One region of the Collimonas fungivorans genome, then DNA from elsewhere that is predicted to be linked to it. Evidence: predicted binding sites of a transcription regulator. Region 1 holds the regulator's gene; the other holds the start of a gene.
What was found. The regulator sigma-54, encoded in region 1, starts transcription at its own class of promoters, with help from an activator protein. The targets are predictions, from matches to a motif close to TGGCANGNAANCTGCTTT.

Region 1 (10,388 bases):
CAATCCGCACAGCATAGGCCCGGACCAGCTGGCGGTCGACGCGGTGCACATGATGGAGCAGTTCCGCATCAACCAGCTGCTGGTGACCGACGCCGCCGGCACGCTGGTCGGCGCGCTGCATATCCATGACCTGACGCGCGCCAAGGTGATCTGATGACGATCCTGGCCAAGCAGGGCGATGGTGATAGTGCCAACCGCGCCGACCTGACGGCGCGCGCGGCGCGGGTGCGCCTGATGATATTTGACGTCGACGGCATCCTGACCGACGGCGGCCTGCTGTATGGCGCCGACGGCGAACAGCTCAAGCGCTTCAATGCGCTCGACGGCCATGGCATCAAGCAGCTGCAGCAAAGCGGCGTCGCCACCGCCATCATCAGCGCACGGCAGTCGGCGATTGTCAGCCGGCGCGCCAGCGACCTTGGCATCGCCCATGTGCAGCAGGGTGTGCACGACAAGCATGCGGCTTTCGTCAAATTGCTGGAGCAGCTGCAGCTGGCTCCGGATGCCTGCGGTTTTATTGGCGACGACGTGATCGACTTGCCGATCCTGTCGCAAGTCGGTTTCGCCGTCAGCGTGCCCAACGGCCATGCCGATGTCAGGAGCCGCGTGCATTACGTCACCCAGGCCGGCGGCGGCCACGGCGCCGCGCGTGAAATCTGCGACCTGATCATGCAAGCGCAAAATACCTACGCCGCCACGCTGGCGTCGTACCTGCGCACCACACCGTCAGGCATCGCATGAAAAACCTGCGCTCCACTTACCGCTTCCGCTTCCTGCTGCTGCTGATATTGTTCATCCTGCTGGCGCTCGGCAGTTTCTGGCTGATGCAAGTGATGCACAAGAATACCGAAGACCTGCTGCCGAAGGTGACGCGCACCGCGCCGGATTATTTCGTCGAGCATTTCAATTACGTGCAGATGTCGCCCACCGGCCAGCCGCGCTACAACATCGCCGGCGACCTCCTGACCCACAACCCGGGGGACGATTCGTTTGACGTGCAAAAGCCGCTGATCCATAGCCTGGACAAGGAAAAGCCGCCGATGAACCTGCGCGCCGACCGTGGCAAGATTGAAGACAACAACAGCAAGGTGCATTTGTACGGCAACGTCAATGCGGACCGGCCTAAGACGCCGCAGGCCGACAATTTCCACCTGAAATCCGAATACCTGCTGCTATTGCCCGACGATGACGTCATGCAATCCGACAAGCCGGTGGAAATGATACTGGGACAATCGACATTGCACGGCACCGGCATGGATTTCAATAATTCCACGCGGGTGCTGAAAATGTTCAGCAAGGTGCATGGCGTGTTCCCGCCGAAACCTCGCTGATCCTGCAAATTATTTTATGCATACCGCTCTATCCTTTATCCAGGATTTTTCATGAAACGACTATTTTTCATATCCCTGCTGTTGCTAAGCGCCGTGAACCTGGCGCATGCAGAAAAAGCAGACTCCGAAAAACCGACGCTGATCGATTCCGACCAGCTCACCTATGACGACGTCAAACAGGTCAATGTCGCCACCGGCAACGTGGTCCTGACACGCGGCACGCTGCTGATGAAAGCCGACCGCGTGGTGGTGACCACCGACCCATCCGGCTACCAGTTCGCCACCTTGTACGCGGATCCGGGAAAACTCGCCACGTTCAAGCAAAAACGCGACGGCGGTCCTGACCTGTGGATCGACGGCCATGCGGAACGCATCGAATACGACGGCAAGACTGAAATCACCAAGCTGTTCTCCAAGGCGCAAATGCGCCGCCTGCAGGGCGACAAGCCGACCGACGAAGTCAACGGCGAGTTCATTTCCTACGACAGCCGCACCGAATTCTATTCGGTCAACAATACCGTCAACGGCAACAGCCAGCCGGGCGCCGGACGCATACGCGCCGTCATCCAGCCGCGCCCGAAGGCGCCGCAATGAGCGCCGCAGTGAGCACATCAGTGAGCGGCGCTCCCAGCACCCTGATCGTCAAAGGTCTGCAGAAAAGCTACGGCGCGCGCCAGGTGGTGCACGATGTTTCGCTGGAAGTCCGATGCGGCGAAGTGGTCGGACTGCTTGGCCCCAATGGCGCCGGCAAGACTACATCGTTCTACATGATCGTCGGCCTGGTGCCGTCGGACGGCGGCGAGATCGACCTCGACGGCGTCGACATTTCGCGCTTGCCTATCCACAGGCGCGCGGTGCTTGGCCTGTCGTACCTGCCGCAAGAGGCGTCGGTATTCCGCAAGCTGACGGTGGAAGACAATATCCGCGCCGTCCTGGAACTGCAGCGGCCCAACGGCAAGCCGCTCACCAAGGCCGAAATCGACGAGCAGCTGCAGAAACTGCTGCATGAACTGCAAATCGAGAAGCTGCGTGAAAACCAGGCGCTATCACTGTCCGGCGGCGAGCGCCGGCGTGTCGAAATCGCCCGCGCGCTAGCCACCAATCCGCGCTTCGTGCTGCTGGACGAACCGTTTGCCGGTATCGATCCGATCGCCGTGATCGAAATCCAGCGCATCGTCCGCTTCCTCAAGGAACGCGGCATCGGCGTGCTGATCACCGACCACAACGTGCGCGAGACACTCGGCATCTGCGACCGCGCCTATATCATCAACCAAGGCAGCGTGCTGGCCAGCGGCAGTCCGGACGACATCATCGCCGATGAGTCGGTGCGGCGCGTGTACCTGGGCGAGCATTTCCGCATGTAGCTTCAGCGGAACGCAACTGAACGGTCGGGGACAGGCAATTCGCCGCGCTGCTGCGGCAGCCTGCCCCGAACAAAGAAATGCAAGTGAAAATTCAAGTGAATTGTCTGCACGGAAGCCATGAAACAATCACTCCAGCTACGCACCTCGCAGCATCTTGCGCTGACGCCTCAGTTGCAGCAGTCCATCCGGCTGCTGCAATTGTCTACGCTCGAACTGCACCAGGAGCTGGAACAGATCCTGTCGGACAATCCGCTGCTGGAACGGGTCGACGACCCGCTCGATAACTCCGTGCGCCTGCTGGCGGACGGCGCCATCAGCGGCACCACGTCAACCATGGACGCGCCGGTGGGCGACAGCGAAGTGAGCAGCTCGCCGAGCGAAAGCGAAGCCGGCCTGGACACACCGCCGGCCGTCGAAAGCGGCGCGGAAAGCGGTGACAGCGAATGGAGTTTCGACGACGTCGCGCGCAGTTCGAAGACGCCGGATGACGAAGATGCGCGGCCGCAGCTGGAAGCCCACGAATGCACCCTGCGCGAACACCTGTTGCAGCAGATGCGCGAGACGCTGAACGACATACGCGACCGCGCCCTGGTCGAACTGACCATCGATGCGCTGGACGACAACGGCTACCTGGAAGAATCGCTGGAGGAGATCCTCGAGCGCCTGCCGCCGGAACTGGAGATCGCCATCGAAGAACTGTCGACGGCGCTGAAGATGGTGCAGAGTTTCGACCCGGCCGGCGTCGGCGCCCGCAATGCCGCGGAATGCCTGGGCTTGCAGATCAGGCGTTTTATCAAAGTGCCATTTGTCACGCGCCGCCTGGCGTTGGCGATCGTACAAGACCACCTGATGCTTTTTGCGCAACGCGATTTCAACAAAATCAAGAAAGCGCTCGACTGCGACGACGAGGACCTGCGCGAGGCGCAGGCCGTCATCAAGCAGTGCAATCCGCATCCGGGCGCAGCGTTCGCCGCCAACACCTCCGACTATGTGGTGCCGGACGTGATCGTCAGGCGCAGCAAGCAGGGCTGGCAGGTGATGCTGAACAATGACGTCATGCCAAGGCTCAGGGTAAATGTCCTGTATGCCAACATTCTCAAGCAAAGCAAGGGCGACGGCGCCCTCACTTCGCAGTTGCAGGAAGCCAAGTGGCTGATCAAGAATATGCGGCAGCGTTTCGACACCATCCTGCGCGTGGCGCAGGCAATCGTCGAGCGCCAGAGGAATTTCTTTTCGCACGGGGCGGTCGCCATGCGGCCGCTTGTGTTGCGTGAAATAGCTGATACACTGGGACTACACGAGAGTACTATTTCTCGTGTAACCACTCAGAAATACATGCTCACTCCCCACGGGATGTTTGAACTGAAGTATTTCTTCGGCAGCCATGTTGCTACTGAGGCAGGTGGAGAGGCTTCCTCAACGGCAATCAGGGCACTCATTAAGCAATTGATAGGAGCGGAAGATACAAAAAATCCTTTCTCTGACAGCAAGATTGCCGACATGCTTGCGGAACAAGGTATGGTGGTTGCCCGCCGCACCGTCGCAAAATATCGCGAAGCACTGAAAATTCCGTCAGTTAATTTACGCAAAGCCTTGTAGTTTTTTCTGGTTTGATTGTAAAGCTTACCCTTGCTGTGTGCTGACCAAGCGGGTTTCATTGGTTCTTGCCAGGACAGTTTGTAGTGAACCGTCCGCTTAAAGATCCTGCGTATCCTGCTCCGGACCGCCAGCAATATTCTTGATAGGAGCGCTGTATGAACTTCACCATCAGTGGGCATCACCTCGAGTTAACCCCTGCCATTCGCGAATACGTACAAAGCAAACTAGAGCGTATCAAACGCCATTTCGACCAGGTCATCGATATCAGCGTGATCCTGACGGTCGACAAGATTACTGAAAAAGAAAAACGCCAAAAAGCGGAAATCAATCTGCGCGTAAAAGGAAAAGATCTGCATGCCGAAAGCATTGCCCATGATCTTTATGCCGCCATCGACGCCCTGATCGACAAGCTCGATCGCCAGGTGATCAAGTACAAGGACAAGATGCAAGACCACCAGCACGATGCCATCAAGCACCTGCCGGAAGAACTCCCCGCCGCGACCTGATCCGGCCTGCGCGAGCTGTGTGGCTCGCGCCAATAAATGAACAAGGGCGCAGTCAATGCGCCCTTTGTTATTGTCAAACTTAGTTTCAAACCATATTATTGTTTATCGCTGCCAGGCGCTTTTACTTCAATGCGCCGAACACCTTGCCGATAATCGCGCTGCCGGCGCCGACCGGGTCCTGGCGTATGGCTTTCTCTTCATCGCCGATGATGGTGTACAGGCCGTCCAGCGCGCGCTGCGTGACATAACCTTCGACGGTACTCTGCTGGGCCGGCACCATGCCGGTCTTGCCGACTTGTCCCATGACCGAATTGTATTGCGCCGACAGGCCGTTGCGATCGGTCACGCCTTTGACGATAGGCAGGAATTTCTGGCCCAGCTGCGCCGAAGTCTTTTGCTTGAAGAAATCGGTCACCGAGGTATCGCCGCCGGTCAGGATATTTTTTGCGTCGGTGACCGACATCGATTTGACCGCATTCAACAGCAAGGGCTTGGCCAGCGGCACCGCCTGTTCCGCGGCATGGTTCATCGACACCACCAGGTCGTCCAGCTTCTGTCCCTGGCCGGTCATCCGCAACAGCGGCATGGCTTTATCGAGCACGCTGGGCAAGCCGATCTTGACCTTGTCGTTGTTCAGGAAACCGTTCTCGACGCCCAGCTTCGACACTGCAACATCCGCGCCCTTTTGCAATGCGGCTTTCAGGCCGCTGCTGGCGTCCTGGTTGCTCAGGTCGCTTAGCGATAAAGCCAGCGCAGCGGAAGCCGCCGCCGCCAGGGTCAAAGTCACTGCCGTTTGGTATATGCGTCGCATGGTGATCCTCATGAGGTTATATGGATAACGACAAAGTCTAACCCAATTTGTTGCGATTAGATCAAGAAGCTGAAAATGGCCCTGCTGCCCGAATATCAATTAAAGATGGCCTTCGTCCACCAGGAACAGGCGCCTGTGCTCGCGTATCGCATAACGGTCGGTCATGCCGGCGATGTAATCGGCAATCGCGCGCGCCTGCGAATTTGCACCGGCGGCGCCAGCTTGGTCGAGCTGGTAGTCGGGCGGCAGCAGGTTCGGTTCGGCGCTGAAACAGGCATACAGTTCGGCGACGATGCGGCGCGCCTTGGCCGTCATGCGGTTGACCAGGTAATGGCGATACAGGTTTTCGCGCAGGAAGCGTTTCAGCAAGGCAGCCTGTTGCGCCATGCCGTCGGAAAATGCAATCAGGGGCGGCGCATTGCGCACGTCGTCGACGCTCTGCAGGCGGGCATCCAGGATTCGTTGCTGCGAGGTCTGGATCAGGTCGGTGATCAGGGCATTGATCATGCGCCGCACCGTCTCGTTGATCGCACGGCGCCCGCCCAGGCCCGGAAACAGCCGTTCGACCTCGCGGCTATGTCTTGCGTAGAAATCAATCTGGTTCATCTGCTCCAGTGTCAGCAAGCCTGAACGCAGGCCGTCGTCGACATCGTGGTTGTTATAGGCGATCTCGTCGGCCAGGTTGGCGACTTGCGCCTCCAGGCTCGGCTGCTTGCGCTGTATGAAGCGCTCGCCGATATCGCCCAGTTTCTTGGCATTGGCCAGCGAACAGTGCTTCAGGATGCCCTCGCGGGTCTCGAACATCAGGTTCAGGCCGTCAAACGCACCGTAGCGCTGTTCCAGCTGGTCGACCACACGCAGGCTCTGCAGATTGTGTTCGAAGCCGCCATGGCCCTCCATGCAGTCATTCAAGGCATCCTGGCCGGCATGGCCGAATGGCGTATGTCCGAGGTCGTGGGCCAGTGAAATCGCTTCCACCAAGTCTTCGTTCAACTGCAGGTTGCGCGCAATCGAGCGGGCTATCTGCGCCACTTCGATGCTGTGCGTCAGGCGCGTGCGGAACAGGTCGCCCTCATGGTTGACGAATACCTGGGTCTTGTATTCCAGGCGGCGGAATGCAGTGCAATGAATGATGCGGTCGCGGTCGCGCTGGAACTCGCTGCGGGCGCTGGGTGGCGTTTCCTCGAACAGGCGTCCTCGCGACAGCGCAGAATGTGCGGCATAGAGAGCAAGGGACGCTTCCGGATTCATTGTGGCAAGTCTCCCGAGGCCAGTTGCTGCAGCGTCGCCAGCAGTGCGTCTTGCGGCGCGCCGGTGATCAGGTGGCCGCCCAATGGTTTCATCAGGATGAACTTGATCTGGCCATCTTCATTTTTCTTGTCGATCTGCATCAGCTCCAGCCAGCGCTGGGCGCCAAGGTTGGGCGCCTCGGTCGGCAAGCCGGCGGCGCGCACCAGCGCGCTGACGCGTTCCTTGTCGACCGCGCTGATATGTCCCAGCCGGTGCGACAGGTCCGCTGCCATCACCATGCCGCAGCCGACTGCTTCACCGTGCAGCCATTTGCCGTAGCCCAGGCCGGATTCGATCGCGTGGCCGAAGGTATGGCCGAAATTCAGGATCGCGCGCAAGCCGCCTTCGCGCTCGTCTTGCCGGACCACGTCGGCTTTCAGTTCGCAGGAGCGGCGGATGGCGTAAGCCAGGGCGGCATTGTCGCGCGCCATCAGCTTGCCGATATTGGCCTCTATCCATGTGAAGAATTCGGCGTCGATCACGGCGCCGTATTTGATCACTTCCGCCAGCCCGGCCGACAGCTCGCGCTCCGGCAAGCTGTGCAAGGTCATGGTGTCGGCGATCACGGCTTGCGGCTGGTAGAAGGCGCCGATCATGTTTTTGCCGAGCGGGTGGTTGATGCCGGTTTTGCCGCCCACCGAGGAATCGACCTGCGCCAGCAAGGTAGTCGGAATCTGCACGAACGGCACACCGCGCATGTAGGCCGAAGCCGCGAAACCGGTGAGGTCGCCGATCACGCCGCCGCCGAGGGCGATCAGCGTCGTCTTGCGGTCGCACTTTGCGCCCAGCAGGCGGTCGAAAATCTGCATCAGGCTGGCCCAGTTCTTTTCTTCTTCGCCGTCCGGCAACACGATTTCCAGCACACTCTTGCCGGCGTCTTTCAATGCCTGGCTAAACCCCTGCAGATAAAGCGGCGCGACGGTGGTGTTGGTTACCACGGCGACCTGCTTGCCAGTGATCAGGCGTGCGATCCGCTCGCGGTCGTTCAGCAGCGACGGCCCGATCTCGATCGGGTAGCTACGCTCGCCCAGTTCTACCTGGAGCGTGATGGTCGGCGCCGGGGCCGGCGGAGTGGACTGCTGGGTTAACTGTTGATCCATGGACGAATTCGGTGAATTAGGAACGATAGCGCCGGCCTGGTTGTTAACTGTACCCGATCCCTGCCCGGGTTCGTCGGGCAGCAGGTCCAGCTGGCTCAAAATGCTGTGTACCAGGAATTGTACGTTAGGTCGGCCGGTGTCGATGACAATGTCGGCCACGTCGCGATAATACGGCTCACGCTGCCGCGACAGTTCTTCCAGGCGCCGGCGCGGATCGGCAGTTTGCAATAACGGCCGGTTCTTGTCGCGGCTGGTGCGCTGCAGGATATTGTGGATGCTGGCACGCAGGTAAATGACGGTGCCGCGGCTTTTCAGATATTCGCGGTTTTCCGGCCGCATGACGGCGCCGCCGCCGGTGGCCAGCACGATGCCGCGCCTGCCGCTGAGGTCGCGTATTACTTCCGTCTCGCGCTGACGAAAGCTCTCTTCGCCTTCTATTTCAAAAATCAACGGAATCGAGACGCCGGTACGCGCCTCGATTTCGTGATCCGAATCAATGAATAGCTTGTTGAGTTTTTTTGCCAGAGCGCGGCCAACCGTAGTCTTGCCCGCGCCCATCAGGCCTACCAGAAAGATATTGCCTGTGTACCGCACCATTTCACCACTCAACCTTTTGCTCAAAATGCAGACACCGGTGTCAAAACCGGTGTCTTCTGTGCAATTAGTGCCCAGCGAGCCGGTCGATGACGATCTTCGGTGTCAGGAAAATCAATAATTCAGTTCGTTTGTTAACAACTGCCGTTTGTTTGAAAAGATAACCCAGAACCGGAATATCTCCAAGCAATGGTACTTTACTAACATCATTTGAAATTGTCTGAGTATAAATACCGCCGATCACCACCGTCCCGCCGTTTTCAACCTGGACCTGGGTCTGAACATGCTTGGTATTGATTGCAACACCGCCTGGAACCGTCGCGCCCACGCTGTCATTGGTCACATCCACTGTCAAAATGACATTGCCGTCCGGGGTAATTTGCGGAGTCACTTCCAGCTTCAGATTGGCTTTCTTGAACTCTACCGATGTAGCGCCGCTGCTGGTTGCATTCTGGTATGGAATTTCAGTACCTTGTTCAATCAGGGCTTTTTGCTGGTCGGCTGTAACCACGCGCGGGCTGGAGATGATCTTGCCTTGGCCGTCCGCTTCCAACGCCGACAACTCGAGGCTGATGAATTTCGACGCAGCGGAATTGAACAGGGTCAAAGCCACCGAACCTGCCGTACCAGTACTAGGATTAGCCGGCAGATTCACCGAATTTCCGCCGGTGCCTGGAATTGCTCCGTTTGTCGCGGTAGTCGGAGTGAGCTGCGTGCCGCCGGCGCTGACATTGTTGCTATTGAAGCCAAACCCGAGCTTGGCGCCAAGATTACGGCTGAAGCCGTCATTCGCTTCGACCATGCGCGCTTCGATCAGGACTTGCCTGGAAGCGATATCGATTTTCTGCACCAGGTTGCGGATATTTTGCAAGATGGTCGGCGTGTCGGTAACGAACAACTGGTTGGTGCGCGGATCGATCACGGCGCTGCCGCGATTTGACAAGATTGTGTTCTTCTTGCCGCTGCCGCCGCCACCCGAGTCGTCAATCCCGAAAACTTTCTTGAACGCTTCAGCTTTCTGATAGTTCAGCTGGAAGGACTCGGTGCGCAACGGCTCCAGTTCGGCAATTTGCGAACGCTGTTCAAGTTCCAGCTTTTCTTTGGTCAGCAACTCGTCTTTAGGTGCGATCCAGATGACGGAACCGTTCTTGCGCATGTCCAGGCCCTTGGCCTGCATCACGATATCCAGAGCCTGGTCCCAAGGAACGTCTTTGAGGCGCAGGGTCAGGTTGCCGCCGACGGTATCGCTGGTAATGATGTTCAGGCCGGTAAAGTCAGCAATCACCTGCAGCACTGAACGTACTTCCACGTTCTGGAAATTCAGGGAAAGCTTGTCGCCGCGATACCCTTGTGCGCCTTGCGCCAGTTTGTTCGGATCTTCCTTGATCGGCTTTACTTCAATCACCAGCTGGCTGTCGCTTTGATAAGCGCTTTGCTCCCACAGGCCCTTAGGCTCGATGATCATGCGTACATTCTCACCCTGGGTCACGGTGGTGATCATTTTCACCGGTGTGCCGAAATCACCGACATCGAGCTTGCGGCGCAAGACATCCGGCAAGCTGGTTTTCAGGAAGTCCACCACGATCGTCTGGCCTTGCTGACGGACGTCTACACCAACCTGGGTATTCGGCAAGTCAATCACCACCCGGCCTTCACCCGCGGTGCCGCGACGGAAGTCGATGTCGCGCAGGGCTGGTTTCCCATTCAACAATGGGGCAGGCGCCGGCGCTGCTGCTTGCGCCGCCGAGGCGGCTGCAGGGCGCGCCGGCAAGCCAGCTGCATTGACCGGTGTC
Region 2 (10,388 bases), 1.5 Mb from region 1:
TTTTGGCATGATTCTCGAGAGCCGCGCGTGCTCCCATAAAAAACATCGCGAATATTAAAAGAGATGCCAATAGTTTTTTTCGCGAAATTATCGATATTGAGATATTTTTATCAATTGAAAATGAAAGCAAGAAATAACCAATTCCAAAAAATGGAATTATTAATATCTTCGAGCCAAACGATAAAAATACCTCCAGTGATTGCGCTGCGCTCGTATGCACTATTGCCGATATTAAAGCGTCTCCCGGCACGCTGTGGTAGATCAACACAAGATAACAATATGGTGGTATCAGGAAAGCCAGTGGGGTCCATGCCAGAAAATAATTTCTTAATTTCGAAAAAAATACCAGCGGAGATAAGATCAGGAAAATGGAGAAAGCAATGACTGCAAATGCTTCGCTGCCATCATGAATATGATTTGTGGTTAAAAGGATTAAACCTGGAAGAAAAAGAAATACGGAAAGGGTGGAGATTTTGAAAAAAACGGATTTCATTGTCGAATTGGCTTTTGTAAAATTAGACACATCTTTAAAGATGGCTATATGTAAATATATTGTATAGTTCAAAGTCAATATATCATGAATTTACTTGTGGAAATATTGTAATATTGATCATGTAAGTTATCTTTTTAACAGAGATATGTTTGATCAGCCATTGCCATCAGAACTCCAGAAACGCAGCTGGGGCGGGCAAGTCCGGCATCAAAATAGCGCGCCCTATCGCCAGCTGTGCTAAACTTTTGGGGTTTTTTGCAAACCGCAGGAGCGGCAGTTACACATAGAAACTGTGGTAACGACACGCAAATCAGTCCACCATTATGTCTCTGACACCTTCCATTTCCCGCCGAGCGTTGAAGCACACCCGCGCGATTCAGATCGACGCGTTCGTACGTGACGACGACCTATGGGAAATCGACGCCCATGTTACCGATACCAAATCCTTCGATCTTCCTTTGCCAGCCGGCAATTTACCTGCAGGCCAGCCGTTGCACAGCCTGTGGCTGAGGCTCACGCTCGACCGCCAGTTCGTGATCGTCGAGGTCGAGGCGAATTCCGAAGCGGTGCCGTATCACGGCCATTGCAATACCATCGAACCTGATTACAAGAAATTGATTGGCTTGAGCCTGGTCAAGGGCTTTCGCCATACTCTGAGAGAGAATATCGGCGGCGCGCTCGGCTGTACGCACCTGACCGAGCTGGCGCAGATACTGCCGACCGCGGCATTGCAGGCCTTCGGCGGCGAGATCAATCGCGCCACCGACCAGAAACCGCCCCAGCTCGATCGTTGCCACGCTTTACGTAGTGAAGGCGCAGTTGTCGCCAAATATTATCCGAAGTGGGCAATCAGCCCTCCAGCAGGAACCGGCACCGGATCTGATTTAGAAACATCGCATTTAGAAGCATCGCATTAATTTATCCAACCAAGCAATTTCATTCAATTAAGTGTCAGAAGGGAAGCTCGTATGAAGATCCATGAGTATCAGGGTAAGGAAATTCTCCGCCAGTTCGGAGTGACAACACCGCGTGGCATCCCGTGCCTGAGCGTCGATGACGCGGTCAAGGCAGCGGAAACCCTGGGCGGTTCGGTTTGGGTCGTGAAAGCCCAGATCCACGCCGGCGGTCGCGGCAAGGGCGGCGGCGTCAAGGTTGCCAAGTCGCTGGAACAAGTGCGTGAATACGCCAACCAGATCCTCGGCATGCAGCTGGTCACGCACCAGACCGGCCCTGAAGGCCAGAAAGTCCGTCGCCTGCTGATCGAAGAAGGCGCAGACATCAAGCAGGAACTGTACGTCAGTATGGTCACCGACCGCGTCAGCCAGCGCGTGGTGCTGATGGCATCCAGCGAAGGCGGCATGGACATCGAAGAAGTCGCTGCCAGCCATCCGGAAAAAATTCACCAGGTCGTCATCGACCCGGCTACCGGCCTGACCGATGCTGAAGCCGACAGCATCAGCACCCTGATCGGCGTTCCCGCCGGTTCGATCGCCGATGCGCGTGTTCAGTTGCAAGGTCTGTACAAGGCTTACTGGGATACCGATTGCTCGCTGGCGGAAATCAACCCGCTGATCGTCACCGGTTCCGGCAAGGTCATCGCCCTGGACGCCAAGTTCAACTTCGACGCCAACGCCCTGTTCCGCCATCCTGAAATCGTCGCTTACCGCGACCTGGACGAAGAAGATCCGGCTGAAATCGAAGCTTCCAAGTTCGACCTGGCTTACATCTCGCTCGACGGCAATATCGGCTGCCTGGTGAACGGCGCCGGCCTGGCCATGGCCACCATGGACACCATCAAGCTGTTCGGCGGCGAACCTGCCAACTTCCTCGACGTCGGCGGCGGCGCTACTGCTGAAAAAGTCACCGAAGCATTCAAGATCATGTTGAAGAACCCAGGCCTGAAAGCCATCCTGGTCAACATCTTCGGCGGCATCATGCGCTGCGATGTGATCGCTGAAGGCGTCATCACCGCATCCAAGGCCGTTTCGCTGCAAGTGCCGCTGGTGGTCCGCATGAAGGGCACCAACGAAGAGATCGGCAAGAAAATGCTGGCCGACTCCGGCCTGCCGATCATCGCGGCGGACAGCATGGAAGAAGCGGCGCAGAAGGTTGTTGCTGCGGCTAACGGTAAATAAGTAAATAACTAGGAACAACTATGTCGATCCTGATCAACAAAGACACTAAAGTCGTCACCCAAGGCATTACCGGCAAGACCGGCCAATTCCACACCCGCGGCTGCCGCGACTACGCAAACGGCAAGAACGCGTTTGTCGCTGGCGTCAACCCGAAGAAAGCCGGCGAAGATTTCGAAGGCATCCCGATTTTCGCTAACGTTGCCGAAGCCAAGGCCGCCACCGGCGCCAACGTTTCGGTGATCTATGTGCCGCCAGCAGGCGCGGCAGCAGCGATCTGGGAAGCCGTCGAAGCCGAACTCGACCTGGCCATCTGCATCACCGAAGGCATCCCGGTACGCGACATGCTGGCCTTGAAAGACCGCATGGCAAAAGCCGGCAGCAAGACTTTGCTACTCGGACCTAACTGCCCAGGCCTGATCACGCCGGACGAAATCAAGATCGGCATCATGCCGGGCCATATCCACAAGAAGGGCCGCATCGGCGTGGTTTCGCGCTCCGGCACCCTGACTTATGAAGCAGTCGGTCAGCTGACCGCACTGGGCCTGGGCCAGTCTTCTGCAGTCGGCATCGGCGGCGATCCGATCAACGGCTTGAAGCACATCGACATCATGAAGATGTTCAACGACGATCCTGAAACCGATGCTGTCATCATGATCGGTGAAATCGGCGGTCCGGACGAAGCCAATGCGGCTTACTGGATCAAGGACAACATGAAGAAGCCGGTGGTCAGCTTCATCGCCGGCGTCACCGCTCCTCCGGGCAAGCGCATGGGCCATGCCGGCGCGCTGATCTCGGGCGGCGCCGATACTGCGCAAGCCAAGCTGGACATCATGGAAGCGTGTGGCATCACCGTGACCAAGAACCCGTCGGAAATGGCGCGTTTGCTGAAGGCGATGCTGTAATCGTCGCTGGCTAGCAGGGCAGGCGCTTATCGTGTAGACGATTACCTGCCGAACCATGAAAAGGGAGCTTCGGCTCCCTTTTTTATTGCCGTGCACAATCGGGCCTGAAGGCAGATGTCGCATCCAGGAGCGGGGCCGCCGCCGACTTTGCAAATTGTCTTGCCGTCCCTAGCAGAACCAAGGAAAATACTTGTAACTAGGCAATCGTCTGATCTGCCATAACTTTTTATCGTGTCTCGACATATGCCGCTTGAGTTTGCCGCCAAAACGGATATTGGTATGGTGCGAGTACAAAACGAAGACACCGTCGTGGTCGACGATGTCCTGCAACTGGCGATCCTGGCCGACGGCATGGGCGGCTACAACGCCGGTGAAGTTGCCAGCAGCATCGCCACCGTCGCCATCCAGGAAGAAATCGAAAGCCAGCTGCAGGAGTACCGCCGCCTGCAGAAGCCGGAAGCCGAGCTGCCGACGCGCCTGTGGCTGATGCAGGCCGTGCGCCAGGCCAACAGCACCATCATCAACGCCGCCCGCCGCGAGCCGGAATACCGCGGCATGGGCACCACCCTGGTGGTAGCCTGGTTCGCGCCGCAGGGCAGCGTCAGCATCGCCCATGTCGGCGATTCGCGCGCCTATCGCATCCGCGACGGTTTGCTGGAACAGCTGACGCGCGACCACTCCCTGCTGCAGGAACAGATCGACGCCGGCCTGATCCGCGCCGAAGACGCGCAATTCGCCAACAACCGCAATATCGTCACGCGCGCCGTCGGCATCGATTACCAGCTGGTGGTGGAAGTGCATCAGCACCAGGTGTCGGCCGGCGATCTTTATTTACTGTGTTCGGATGGGTTGTCGGACCGGATCGGCGACGAGGATATCTTCAACATTGTCAGCGACGCCCAGGGCGACCTGAAGATGGCATGCACCATGCTTATCAATGCTGCCAACCAGTCAGGCGGACAGGATAATGTGTCGGTGATCCTGGTCCGCGTGCCGGACAATGAATAGGCTGGCGCCCGATATAAATCCCGGATTTTGAGTATCATTGCCCCGAAACAACATTAAACTGGGGTTTGTGGAAGTATGCGAAACCGAATATACCAGTAGCTGCGGACGTGGCCGGATCTGCAGCTTGCTTTTAAATTAACTTACAGATAGCGTTTCCCGAAAGAGATAGGAATGGCGAAGATCATCCTGACCAAAGGCGGCACCGTGATACAAGAGATGACGCTCACCAAAGAGCGCACCACCATCGGCCGCCGCGCCCACAATGACATGGTCATTGATAACCTTGCCATCAGCGGCGAACACGCGGTCATCATCACTATCTACAACGATTCGTTCCTGGAAGACCTCAACAGCACCAACGGCACCCAGGTCAACGGCCATCCGGTCACCAAGCATTTTTTGCAGCATAACGATGTGATCCAGATGGCCAGGTACAAGCTGTTGTACCAAGTTGATACGGATGAGGAAATCAAGGACAACCGGCCCAAGATGTTTCCGGTGCCGCGGCCGGATGCCACTATTACCGTGCTGGATGGGCCCAGTGCCGGCAAGGAGATGTTGCTGACGAAAGTCCTGACCACGATCGGCCGTCCGGGCATCCAGGTGGCTATCGTTACGCGCCGGCCACATGGCTATGAACTGACGCATGTTGAAGGCTCGACTTATACCAGAGTCAATGACACCCCTTTAAGTGCTGGCGCGAGAGCGCTTAAGGATGAGGATGTGATCGATATCGCCGGGACTTTGATGAGATTTTCCTGGAAAGCCGCTTAAATAATTGACAAAGCCGATATTCAACCTTTCCATCGGTTTCTGTGGTGCTAGCCGCCAGATATATCGTTTGTCCGCGCCATGACAGGTTGCCTTAATGGAATGGCCCCACGGCAAAATTTAAGCTCAATGCCAGTTTTATTTTCCTCCGGAATCAATCAGACTTTTGGGGGATGCCATGCCGCATTTTATGTTGCAGCGACTGCATACATGCCGTGTGCCGGATTAAGTCCTTGGCGGTGGATCGGCATAGTTTCCTTGTGACAAACTTTGTCAGCTTCGTATCGAAAATCTGCCAAATTTCCTCACTTTTCACGGCGCAAACCTTTTAAACCCGGAGATTTTCTACTGGCACAGACATTGCTGTATGTGCTGCGTAGTGAAGCCCCCTTTTTTTAACCGGAGAAACAAATGAAATCGATGAAAATGATTAAACGTGCCCAGCACGGTTTTACCCTGATCGAATTGATGATCGTCGTGGCGATTATTGGTATTCTGGCTGCTGTAGCGATTCCTCAATACCAAGACTATACACTGCGTGCTAAATTGTCGAATGTGGCGGCAGGTGTTGCTCCTATCGAGTTAGCCGCGGCCGAGTATTTCCAATCAAATGGTAGTTTCCCTGATAAAGACACGTTGGTCAGCGCGGGAATTAACATTCAGCCTACCAAGGAAGCTAGTTATGCCGTGACAAATGGTCTTAACGCTGCTAAAGCTACAATCGAAGCAACTATTGCTGCAGGTGGTTTGGGCACCGGTGTGCCAGCAGGTGCAGTGATTACATTTTCTTCGCAGCCTGGCGCTGGCGACACTGTCTTGAAATGGGCCGCCGCTGCTGACGGCAACATTTCGAACAAGGCTGCTTTGTCATACATTACGACCAAACTCAACGGTTCCTAATTACTGGCGAACTAAATATGAAGTGCCGCAAATTGCGGTGTTATTCATGGGAGGCCCCTCTTTCGGAGGGGCTTTTTTAATGGAAAACAATATTTTATCCATCGTTTCGAACGCAAAAATATCTTCTGTTACTACTCTGTAGCAGCAATATGAACGAATGATCGTGGCTGCCGCTGCAATCAGAACCTAGATGTGGTACTCAATTTACTTCCAATGAGTACGGAAGTAGGCAGGTCACGGAGCTGATAAATTGAAACAGATTAACACTGCAACTTGGATATTGGCCTTGCTCGGACTGCTGTGCCTATTGCCCTTTATTCAGCCATTTCATGAGGCGCCGATTTCGTCGCTCTTTGCGGAATGGCAGGCATTTTTGATATTGTGGACAGCTCTGCTTATTGCGAGTTTTCACGGCCGGAAAATAACGCCATTAGTGATCCCAAAAATTGCATTGAGCAGCGTTTTCTTGCTTGTTTTCCTGATGTTTCAGTTCGTCATTCGTCCGCCAGAGTATCTGCAACAAGTTTTGTTGCCAATATGTTATGTCATTAGTTTGTATGGTGCGTTCCAGTTGGGCTACTGGCTCCGACAACACGATCTGGTCGAACGTTGCATTGTATGGCTGGCGGCTTTTTTTGTTTTTGGTGCTGTGTACACTGTGATTGTGCAATTTATACAGCTGCTGTGGCAAGATTTTTCTCGCATGCCGTTCATGATACCGAGGCTTGCAGGTTATAACCCATATGGCAATATTGGGCAGACCAACCATGTGGCTACCTATTTGGCAATCGGCTGGGCTGCGGCTCATTATCTGTTCTCTGGTGGCAGGTTTCCACTAAGACTATATTTACCTCTTATATTTTTATTGTTCGCCGGGATCGTCCTGACTGGTCAGCGCAGCGGCTTTATATATGTTGTGTGTTTAAGTATATTGTTCTGGCGTTTTCCCATGAAACGCAACGCCTCCGCTGACTCTTCGCACCGTTCAGTTTGGTTTTGCGCCGTGCCATTTGCCTATCTGGCGTTGAGCTATTTGATGCACGCTGCGCTTCATTATATGGGGAGCGAATTCACCTCGGCATCGCAACGCCTGAACAGCGGCTGGGATGAGCGTTTAAAACTACTCCAGATTGGCTGGTCTCTATTCCTGGAGCATCCATGGATGGGGATCGGTTGGGGGCGGTTGGTTTCCTATGAATTCCTCAAGGCGGATGTACTACCGACCCTGCCTGCCAACCATGTCCATAACCTAATCTTGCAGCTCCTTGCCGAAACTGGCGTTTTTTGCACGGTCGTGGTTCTGTCCATAGTAGTGTTGTGGTCGTTACGGTTTCTTAAGTTCGTTGCTTCGCCTGAAAAACAATTCGTGCTCGGCGTGGCGATTGTCCTCGGTATGCATAGCATGGCCGAATATCCGCTCTGGTACGCCTATTTTCTTTTGCCGCTTGGTGTATTGGCGGGGATGTTCGAGACGGGTGTCGTGTGTTTCAAATTGCCTTCGAGATTGACTGGCGTGATCGCTAGGGGGGCAAGCTTTATGGCGGTCGGAGTTTTGTTCTATTCTTTTTTTGAAATCCTCTACGTGACTGATATGTATGGGCGAAGAGCGAATATTGCCTACTCGCGTACCTTGCATTTAGCGGAGTTAAAAGAAATTGCACAAATGCCGAGTAAATTATTTCTTGAGCCTTATGTGGATTATATCGATAGCAGCGGGCGCGCTCTGAACACTGAAAATCTGTCGGAAAATAGAGCACTGAATCAACGCTTATTGAATGCGTCGATTAATAACATTGTGATTGCCCGTCAAAGCATTTATTTGGCAATGGCGGGAGACCAGGCTGAGGCTAGGATAACGTTCCTAAGAATGAAAAAAATATTTCCGAATCGAGTACTTGAAATGCTGGGTATGGTCAAGCATGCTGCCGCCCACGCGGATAATGAAAATTTGACTGAATTTTCAAAATGGGCCACTGAGGCCGCTTCACAAAAATAAGAGGATCTGCGGACTGTTCAAAGGATTCGATGTGACAGGAATTCAGGCTACACGGATTTCGCCAGTGACAGCTTCAGCTGGCCTGTCTTTTGCGATATTGACCGCCATCGTTGCCGCTATAGGTCCGCTGTGGCCATTTGCCTTGATAGATGGCGCTGGACATCATGACAACCAGCGCATTCTCCAGATTTTCTGCGTGATGTTGTCTGCTCTGCTCGGCATGCGCATCTTGTTTTTGAGTCGTCGGGAAATAATCCCGCGCTTATACGACAAACCTGTGATGTTCTTCCTGGTGTTGTTTTTTGTGCTTGGTTTTATATCCAGTATCGTTGCTTATTCGCCGCGACGCGCCTTGTTCGAATGGGCAAATTTTCTATCGCTGGTAATCATGTCTTTGCTGATTGCATCCGAGATGCGCACGAAGGGCAGTGTGTTGCTGGACAAGATGTTGTTCGTGTGTGGTCTCGGATGCGGGCTCTACATTTTTATGGAGATCATCATCTATGTCGCCGTGATTAATGCAGGTGGTCAGCCAGCAAACGAAATACTCATTCTCGGTTTCGATAACTATCGCTTCCTCAATCATGTTCAAACCATTACTTTACCATTCCTGGGCCTGTTTGCCGTCCGCAGCAACGACACAAGGAGAAAAGTATTTGCCTGGACCGTGCTGTCAATGTGGTGGGCGCTTCTTTTCCTGACTGCCGGACGTGGGACCTTTATTGGTGTGCTGGCAGGTTTGTGCGTAACAGCGATGTTCCTGAGGCGAGAGGCTTTGCCATGGTGCAAAGTGATGCTGTATTCTGGGTTATTCGGTTTCGGCGCGTATCTTTTATTTTATGTATTGATTCCAATGTCTCTGGGCCTGCATCCATTTGGGTTTTTACTTTCCGTAGTTGGCCGAACCTTGGACAATCCTGGCTCTAGTCGCTGGCTGCTGTGGATACGGGCATGGGAAATAATAATGGCCCATCCTTGGTTGGGGGCGGGGCCTCTGCACTTCGCTCATTTTGGACGTATTGTGCAAAATGGCGCACACCCTCACAATTGGGTGCTTCAGATTGCTTGCGAGTGGGGTATTCCGGCCCTTCTTTGCCTGATTGCGGCTCTCGCTTTAGCTTTTAAAAAACTACTCGCGGCACGTCGGTATACAGCTTTGAAGGATGGCAAGAATCAGTTGATACTTGCCGCATGGCTAACCACTGGGGTTGCAGTTCTGGTTGACGGATTGGTTTCAGGTCTGTTCGTGATGCCGAGCAGCCAGCTATGGATTGCCTTGTATATTGGTTGTACGTGGGGTTGGAGCTGTTCAGTAATGCCGTCGGCGCAAGCCAAGCAGACAATGCGCTTATCTATCGCCACGCGCATATGGGGTGCAGTTGGTGTACTGATATTGATCTGTATCCTTGGTAACGGCTTGTGGCCGGAAATTCGTAACCTGCCTTTGTACGAAGAGCAAAGTCTGCAGAAAGAGATCTATCCTGATGCGATATTGCGTCCGCGGATTTGGCTGGGCGGCTATTTCTGACAATGAGAGGAGGCGGGAATCATGATTCGGCTATCCAGTCTCCCGACTTGCCGCCATGCTTCTCCATCACCCGCACATCGGTAATCACCATTCCCCTATCTACCGCCTTGCACATGTCATAAATAGTCAGCAACCCAATCTGCACCGCCGTCAACGCTTCCATCTCCACCCCGGTCTTGCCCACAGTCTCAGCCTGCGCATTGCAAGTAATGCTGCTTGCTGCATTATCAATACTGAAGTCAACCGTAACCCGCGTCAGCGCCAGCGGATGGCACAGCGGGATCAGGTCGCTGGTGCGTTTGGTCGCCATGATGGCGGCGATGCGGGCAATACCCAGCACATCGCCCTTTTTTGCTGTTCCGGACTGGATCAGCGCCAATGTCTCGGCCTTCATGCGGATGCAGCCGCTGGCGACAGCAACGCGGTGGGTGTCTTTTTTGCTGCCGACATCGACCATGTGGGCTTGGCCGGTCTGGTCGAAGTGGGTCAGCTTGTCGGCTGCGGGAGTTTTATTGGTCATGGCGGTATTTTCTGTAGATGATGCAGTCGCTGGTCGAATTTTGCAGGCTGTCGGTACATACTGACGGTGGAACAATTGCCCTCTGTTAGTATCATAGCATCGTGATTTTGACACCACCCAGTACTCGATGAAGCT

Region 2: the regulator sigma-54 is predicted to act here: its motif matches at 5,659-5,676, upstream of CFter6_RS21360 (pilin).

What each region holds. Positions count from the first base shown of each region.
Region 1 covers NZ_CP013232.1:757,489-767,876, reverse strand. Annotated here, with positions in the region: gene CFter6_RS03250 (KpsF/GutQ family sugar-phosphate isomerase) at 1-154, shown strand, start outside; gene CFter6_RS03245 (KdsC family phosphatase) at 154-741, shown strand; gene lptC (LPS export ABC transporter periplasmic protein LptC) at 738-1,331, shown strand; gene lptA (lipopolysaccharide transport periplasmic protein LptA) at 1,383-1,925, shown strand; gene lptB (LPS export ABC transporter ATP-binding protein) at 1,922-2,695, shown strand; gene CFter6_RS03225 (RNA polymerase factor sigma-54) at 2,813-4,294, shown strand; gene hpf (ribosome hibernation-promoting factor, HPF/YfiA family) at 4,450-4,800, shown strand; gene CFter6_RS03215 (DUF4197 domain-containing protein) at 4,922-5,611, opposite strand; gene CFter6_RS03210 (deoxyguanosinetriphosphate triphosphohydrolase) at 5,711-6,862, opposite strand; gene aroKB (bifunctional shikimate kinase/3-dehydroquinate synthase AroKB) at 6,859-8,598, opposite strand; gene pilQ (type IV pilus secretin PilQ) at 8,663-10,388, opposite strand, start outside.
Region 2 covers NZ_CP013232.1:4,883,795-4,894,182, reverse strand. Annotated here, with positions in the region: gene CFter6_RS25270 (phosphoethanolamine transferase) at 1-493, opposite strand, end outside; gene CFter6_RS21385 (DUF2889 domain-containing protein) at 817-1,410, shown strand; gene sucC (ADP-forming succinate--CoA ligase subunit beta) at 1,432-2,628, shown strand; gene sucD (succinate--CoA ligase subunit alpha) at 2,649-3,530, shown strand; gene CFter6_RS21370 (Stp1/IreP family PP2C-type Ser/Thr phosphatase) at 3,774-4,538, shown strand; gene CFter6_RS21365 (FHA domain-containing protein) at 4,710-5,312, shown strand; gene CFter6_RS21360 (pilin) at 5,721-6,209, shown strand; gene CFter6_RS21355 (PglL family O-oligosaccharyltransferase) at 6,460-8,205, shown strand; gene CFter6_RS21350 (O-antigen ligase family protein) at 8,237-9,733, shown strand; gene moaC (cyclic pyranopterin monophosphate synthase MoaC) at 9,753-10,253, opposite strand; gene CFter6_RS21340 (M48 family metalloprotease) at 10,381-10,388, shown strand, end outside.